One region of the Klebsiella sp. WOUb02 genome, then DNA from elsewhere that is predicted to be linked to it. Evidence: predicted binding sites of a transcription regulator. Region 1 holds the regulator's gene; the other holds the start of a gene.
The links. Region 1 encodes PurR, which represses purine synthesis genes. Its sites were predicted from a motif close to CANGCAAACGTTTGCNTG; they were not measured.
Positions count from the first base shown of each region.

Region 1 (3,765 bases):
AACCGGCGAGAAACACGCTGAGGCTGGCGCTGACCGAGGCCGCCGAAGTATGCAGATCCTGCTGGATAGCCGAAAACGCCGGCAGATACATATCGGTTGCGAGGAAACCCAGCACGCTGAGGCCCGCTAACCAAACCAAAAATCCTTTCCCGGGTTGTTGCATAAAGTTCTCTTTCTTCTGATACAGGTAAGATGCCGCTGAGTGTAGGGAGTGCATTCTGGCTTGTGAAACGCTAATATTTGTTACATGCGTTCAAAAATTTTGCAGGCAGAATATGTGGTCCGAATACTCCCTTGAAGTGGTTGATGCGGTTGCGCGCAACGGCAGCTTTAGCGCTGCGGCTCAGGAGCTACATCGTGTACCTTCGGCAGTCAGCTACACCGTGCGTCAGCTCGAAGAGTGGCTGGCCGTTCCGCTCTTTGAGCGTCGCCATCGGGACGTCGAACTCACCCCAGCCGGGGTGTGGTTTTTACAGGAAGGGCGTTCTGTTATCAAAAAAATGCAGATCACCCGCCGTCAGTGCCAGCAGATCGCCAACGGCTGGCGCGGGCAGCTCTCGATTGCGGTAGACGATATCGTCAAGCCGGCGCGTATGCGGCAGATGATTGTCGATTTTTATCGTCACTTTCCGGACGTCGAGCTGATTGTCTTTCAGGAGGTGTTTAACGGCGTCTGGGACGCGCTGGCCGACGGCCGCGTGGAGCTGGCCATCGGCGCGACCCGCTCGATTCCGGTCGGCGGCCGCTACGCCTTTCGCGACATGGGCATGCTGAGCTGGCACTGCGTGGTGGCCAGCCACCATCCGCTGGCAAAAATGAGCGGTCCGCTGAGCGATGATACGTTGCGCAACTGGCCGTCGCTGGTCAGGGAGGATACCTCCCGCTCGCTGCCGAAGCGCACGACGTGGCTGCTGGATAATCAGAAGAGGGTGGTGGTGCCGGACTGGGACGCCTCGACAACCTGCCTGTCGGCCGGGCTGTGCATCGGCATGGTGCCGTCGCACTTCGCCCGCCCGCGGATCGCTAGCGGCGAATGGACGGCGCTGGAGCTGGAAAACCCGTTCCCGGACGCCGCCTGCTGTCTGACCTGGCAGCAGAGCGATATCTCGCCGGCACTCTCCTGGCTGCTGGACTATCTTGGCGACAGCGAAACGTTAAATCGGGAGTGGCTGCGGGCGCCGGAATAGGCGGCGCCCCGCCGGGATTAGCGGCGGTAGTCGACGAACGGGCCGTCGATCACCGAGCGGCGCTCGACCAGGCGCGGGTGAACTTCGATAGACTGCGACTCTTCGCGCTTGTTAACGATGCGGTCCATCAGCATATTGAATGCGGCTTCGCCGAGAGAGTCCTTTGGCTGATGAATGGTGGTCAGCGCCGGGCTAAAGTAGCGGGCGTTGCGCACGTTGTCATAGCCAATCAGCGAAATATCCTGCGGCACGCGCAGGCCCATTTCGTCCGCGGCGCAAATCGCCCCCATCGCCATGATATCGCCGCCGCAGAATATGGCGGTCGGGCGGTGCGGCTGGCTGATGATCTGCTGCATGGCGCGGTAGCCGGACTCCGGCTCGAAGTCGCCCTGAACCACCCAGCTCTCCGGGACGCGAATCTGCGCTTCTTCCATCGCTTTCATAAAACCGGCCAGCCGACCGGCGCCGGTGTTGCGCTCCAGCGGACCCGGGATCACGCCGATTTCACGGTGGCCGCGTTCGACAAGATAGCGGCCGGCCATGTAACCGCCTTCAAAGGCGTTATCGATCACCGAATCGGTAAAGTCGGCCTTGGACTCGCCCCAGTCCATCACCACCATCGGGATGTTGCGGTACTCTTCGAGCATGGAGAGCACCGACTGTGGATACTCGGAGCACATGACCAGCAGACCGTCGACGCGCTTTTGCGCCATCATTGACAGGTAGGCCTGCTGCTTTTCCGGATCGTTCCAGGCGTTGCCCAGAATCAAGGTGTAGCCCTTCTGGAAGCAGCTTTTCTCGACGGACTCGATAATCTCGGCAAAATAGGCCGCTTCGCTGCTGGTGGCCAGCAGGCCGATCGACTTGGTGTGATTAACCTTCAGGCTGCGCGCCACCGCACTCGGAGAGTAGTGCAGCTCTTTGATGGCAGCCCATACCGCGTTGCGCGTCTCTTCAGCCACAAAACGGGTTTTGTTAATTACATGTGACACGGTTGTAGTGGAAACGTTTGCGCGCTTCGCTACATCTTTAATTGTTGCCATTACTTCTCTCTCCAGACCTTGACCTGATCGTCTGATTATCGATACGTAAACGTTTGCCTATACACACCCTGAGCGCAATGTTCAACATTGCATCACGTCGGGAAACGACACAGAACGACAGGAAGGGGTCAATGGCCGATACGCTTTCAAATTAGCGTGGGATTTTGTCCGATCTTGCGGCAAAGGGGAAGAGTAAAAACGTGCATCGCCCTAAATCTCAGAAGATTTTTATGCAATACTGTGCAAAAATGAGCAGGCTCACTTTTCTTGTGGGGATAATCAGGGGGAAAATTGATGGATACAGATTTAAAGTTTTCGCTGACCACGACGATTATTGTTCTGGGGCTGATCGTGGCCGCAGCGCTGACCGCCGTACTGCACTAATTCTTGCGGGGGAGAGGCTCCTTTCCCCCATTCCCGCGTATTATTATCAAATTCGCAAAAATCTTTTGCCATTTCGTTTACTTTTGTTTTTCTGTGATTGATGTCATGCTTTTGCCTTCTGATGAGATACCGTCGCTGAGGACGGTTTGCTGGAGTCATTGCATGAAAATCAACTTTCCCCTGTTAGCGCTGGCCGTTGGGGCGTTTGGTATCGGTACGACCGAATTTTCCCCGATGGGATTACTGCCGGTGATCGCGAAAGGCGTGGATGTGTCCATTCCCGCCGCGGGGATGCTGATTAGCGCCTATGCCATCGGCGTGATGGTCGGAGCGCCGCTGATGACGCTGCTGCTGTCGCATCGCGCGCGCCGCAGCGCGCTCATTTTCCTGATGGCTATTTTCACCCTTGGCAACGTCCTCTCTTCAATGGCGCCGGATTACACCACGCTGCTGCTCTCGCGCATTATCACCAGCCTGAACCACGGCGCCTTCTTCGGCCTCGGCTCGGTGGTGGCCGCGAGCGTGGTTCCTAAGCACAAGCAGGCCAGCGCGGTGGCAACCATGTTTATGGGGCTGACCATCGCCAATATTGGCGGCGTCCCGGCGGCGACCTGGCTGGGGGAAACCATCGGCTGGCGTATGTCCTTCCTCGCCACGGCGGGCCTCGGCCTGGTGGCGATGGCCGGCCTGTGGTTCTCGCTGCCGAAAGGCAGCGCAGGGGAGCGGCCGAACGTGAAGGAGGAGCTGGCGGTATTGATGCGGCCGCAGGTGCTCTCCGCGCTGCTGACCACCGTGCTCGGGGCCGGGGCGATGTTCACCCTCTATACCTATATTTCGCCGGTGCTGCATACCATTACTCACGCTTCGCCGCTGTTCGTCACCGCGATGCTGGTGCTGATTGGCGTCGGTTTCTCTCTGGGCAACTACCTTGGCGGAAAATTTGCCGACCGCTCGGTTTCCGGCACGCTGAAGGGATTTTTACTGCTGCTGATGGTTATCATGCTGGCGATCCCGCTGCTGGCGCAGTCGCAGACTGGCGCGGCCATCAGCATGGTGGTATGGGGCGCGGCGACGTTCGCCGTGGTGCCGCCGCTGCAGATGCGCGTGATGCGCGTGGCTCATGAAGCGCCGGGGCTCTCTTCTTCGGTGAA
Region 1 is NZ_CP170110.1:856,084-859,848, forward strand. It holds gene punC (purine nucleoside transporter PunC) at 1-163, opposite strand, end outside; gene punR (DNA-binding transcriptional activator PunR) at 276-1,187, shown strand; gene purR (HTH-type transcriptional repressor PurR) at 1,205-2,230, opposite strand; gene ABOC21_RS10925 (YnhF family membrane protein) at 2,525-2,614, shown strand; gene ABOC21_RS10930 (MFS transporter) at 2,777-3,765, shown strand, end outside.

Region 2 (3,765 bases), on a different replicon from region 1:
GGCATCCACCTGCGGGCGCAGTGAGGCGAAACTCAAGCGCCTGGAGGCGAACTTTGTCCGCTGGTTTCGCCAGCACGTGACGGCGTTCCCGGTGGTGCATGCCCGGCTAACGGGCTACCTGACCAGCACCGATGCCGACGTCTGGCTGATCACCGGTTCGCCGCAGTCGCTGGTGGAGCAGGTCTATTTTGATACGCCCTGGCTACCGAGGGTGAACGTGATTGCCAGCAGGATGGCGCGGCGCTACGGCGGCTGGGTCCTGACTCTGCGCTGCCTGGGGCACGAAAAAGTGGTTCAGCTGGAGCAAAAAATTGGCGCGCCGCTGCGGTTGTATAGCGGCTATAGCGACAGCGAGCAGGATAATCCGCTGCTCTGCTTTTGCCAGCATCGCTGGCGGGTGACGCCGCAGGGCGACCTGCATCAGCTAGAGTGATAGTGTCTAATGCACGGCCGGCATGTATAATGCGCCCCGCTTTTGCACAGGAGTCCCGCTTTGTCTGACCATGAACGCAATGATGAATACTGGATGCGTCACGCTTTGACGCTGGCTAAACGCGCCTGGGAAGAGGGCGAAGTGCCGGTGGGCGCCGTGCTGGTACACAATAACCAGGTCATCGGCGAGGGCTGGAATCGGCCAATCGGCCGTCACGATCCGACCGCGCACGCCGAGATCATGGCCATCCGCCAGGGCGGGCTGGTGCTGCAAAACTACCGCCTGATTGACGCTACGCTGTACGTGACGCTCGAGCCCTGCGTGATGTGCGCCGGGGCGATGGTGCATAGCCGCATCTCGCGGCTGGTATTTGGCGCCAGGGATGCCAAAACCGGCGCCGCCGGATCGCTGATCGACGTGTTGCACCATCCGGGGATGAACCATCGGGTTGCGATCGCCGAAGGCGTTCTTGCTGAGTCGTGTTCGGCTATGCTGAGCGATTTTTTCCGCTGGCGGCGGGAAGAGAAAAAGGCGCTGAAAAAGGCGCGCCAGGAGGGCGAGGGCTAGTAGTGGCTCAGCCCGGGCATTTTGAATTTGGCGTTATCGACCAGCGCTTCGGCGCGGAACTGAAAGAACGGTAGCGTCTGCTCCTCCTTTTTATCTACCTCATCCGGCATCACCGCCGGATAGTCGCCGGCCATCGCCAGCGCCTGCTCGTCCTTACTCTCTTTTTCGGACAGATAGCCCACCAGGCTAATATGGTATTTGCGGATGTTCTCGACGTAAGCGTACGCTTCATGACCCCGCGCGTAGCCGTATTTCAGCCTGCTGTAGTAGGATTTTTGACTGAGCAGCGGCAGGCGCTGCTTGACGTCTGCCCAGCTGTTGGGGTTACCTTTCTGTTTTTTCGTCAGGGTGATGGCGTCGAGAATATGCGCGTAGCCCATATTGTAAGCCGCCAGCGCAAACCAGATCCGCTCATCTTTGGGGACCGAATCCGGAATCTTATTCATCATATCCTGCAGATAACGCATGCCGCCGTTGATGCTCTGTTCGGCATCGGTGCGGTCGGTTAATCCCAGGCTCTGGGCGGTGTTTCTGGTGAGCATCATCATCCCGCGAACGCCGGTCGGCGAGGTCGCCTGCGGGTCCCAGTGCGACTCCTGCCAGGAAATCGCCGCCAGCAGGCGCCAGTCGATCTGGCGGGCGTACTTTTCAAACATCGGCTGCAGGTCCGGCAGGATATTTTCCACCGCCCGCAGGAAGGTGCGCGTATCGACATAATCGAAATCGTTGCCGTGCCCGAGATACTTCTCTTCCAGCCGCGCCAGCGTGCCGTCTTCATTAATATTGTTGAAGAAATCGAGCATCGCCGCCGATAGCGAATTGTCGTCGCTCTTGACGCTAAACCAGGTCACCGGCTGCTCATCGGTGATGTCCAGCGCCACCGCCAGCTCAGGGTGAACGCGCTGAAACAGGCTGACCGCCACGGAGTCGGCGATGGTGTAGCTCAGATCGCCATCGATGACCGCCTGCATCAGCGCCGTGGTGCCGCGTTTCTCATCGACGCGCCAGCTGAGGTCGGGGTATTTACTCTCCTTCAGCGCCTGCAGGTCGTTAATCGCGACGTGGCCCGGCGCGATAGCCAGCTGGTCCGCATTGAGGTTGGCGAGGGTGCGCGGGCGGGCGTTGCCGACCCGGTAGACCAGCTGCTGCGATACCGAGTAGTAGCTCGGTCCCGGCTGATAGTTCTTCACCCGCTCGGAGTTATAGACCAGCCCGGCGCCGAGCATATCGGCCTTACCGTCATCCAGATCGTCGAAGAGCTGGCTGATATTCTGCCGCACGGTGACCTTCAGCTTGACGCCGAGGTAGTCGGCGAACTGCTGCGCCAGTTCGTAATCAAGGCCGTAGCTTTTGTCATTGATGGCCGCAAAGGTCATCGGCGAATTGATGGTGCTGAGCCGCAGTTCTCCGCGCGATATGATCCCCGCAACCCGATTCTCCGGTTTGCCCGACCACGGGATCGACGGCCACAGGGCGGCCGCCAGCAGTAAGGTCACAATGCCGATGAGCAGATAATTAATCTTTAGTTTTTTCAGATGGTTAATCTTCTGCAGCTCTGTGTTCCTCAGCAGACTATGACCGGAAAAAGTAAAAGGTTGTCGGTGAATGTGCGGCATTTTGCTTAAGAATGCGCCAGTTGGCAACTTATTCGCGATAAAGGTCACATTTATTGGTAAACCCAGGGAATGATTTTATTTCCACGCAAACGGTTTCGTCAGGGCGCAGGATTCACTATAATAGCGCCCGTTTCCCCCCTGGCTCATATTGAAAGCTTCGAAGACGAGAGACTTATGATGGAAATTTTGCGTGGTTCACCTGCACTGTCGGCATTTCGTATCAATAAACTGCTGGCACGTTTCCAGGCGGCCAACATCCCGGTAAGCACAATATATGCAGAGTATGTTCATTTTGCCGACCTGAACGCCCCGCTCGACGGTGAGGATCGCGAGAGGCTGGCACGACTGCTCAAGTATGGCCCAAGCTTAAGTAGCCATACGCCAACCGGTAAATTACTGCTCGTCACTCCCCGCCCTGGCACCATCTCCCCCTGGTCTTCTAAAGCTACCGATATCGCCCATAACTGCGGCCTGGCACAGGTTGTGCGCCTTGAGCGCGGCGTGGCGTACTACGTTGAAGCCGGCACGCTGAGCGCAGAGCAGTGGGCCGTCGTTGCGGATGAGCTGCACGACCGGATGATGGAAAGCGTATTTAACGCGCTGGAAGAGGGCGAGAAGCTGTTCGCTCAGCATCAGCCTGCGCCGGTCACCAGCGTTGACCTGCTGGGCCAGGGCCGCCAGGCGCTGATTGACGCCAACCTCCGTCTGGGGCTGGCGCTGGCGGAAGATGAAATCGACTATCTGCAGGATGCTTTCAAAACGCTGGGTCGTAACCCGAACGATATCGAACTGTATATGTTCGCGCAGGCTAACTCCGAGCACTGCCGCCACAAGATTTTTAACGCCGATTGGGTCATCGACGGCGAACAGCAGCCGAAGTCGCTATTTAAGATGATCAAAAATACCTTTGAGAAGACCCCGGACTACGTCCTGTCCGCCTATAAAGATAACGCCGCGGTGATGGAAGGCTCAAACGTCGGTCGCTTCTTTGCCAGCCATCAGGACGGGATTTATGACTACCATCAGGAAGCGGCGCATATCCTGATGAAGGTAGAAACGCATAACCACCCGACGGCGATTTCCCCGTGGCCGGGCGCGGCGACCGGCTCCGGCGGCGAAATCCGCGATGAGGGCGCAACCGGACGCGGG
Region 2 is NZ_CP170105.1:78,377-82,141, forward strand. It holds gene yfhb (phosphatidylglycerophosphatase C) at 1-433, shown strand, start outside; gene tadA (tRNA adenosine(34) deaminase TadA) at 494-1,000, shown strand; gene mltF (membrane-bound lytic murein transglycosylase MltF) at 997-2,616, opposite strand; partial or broken gene purL (phosphoribosylformylglycinamidine synthase) at 2,791-3,765, shown strand, end outside.
Region 2: a site for PurR is predicted at 2,699-2,716, ahead of mltF (membrane-bound lytic murein transglycosylase MltF). Genes of this name have one in related genera too.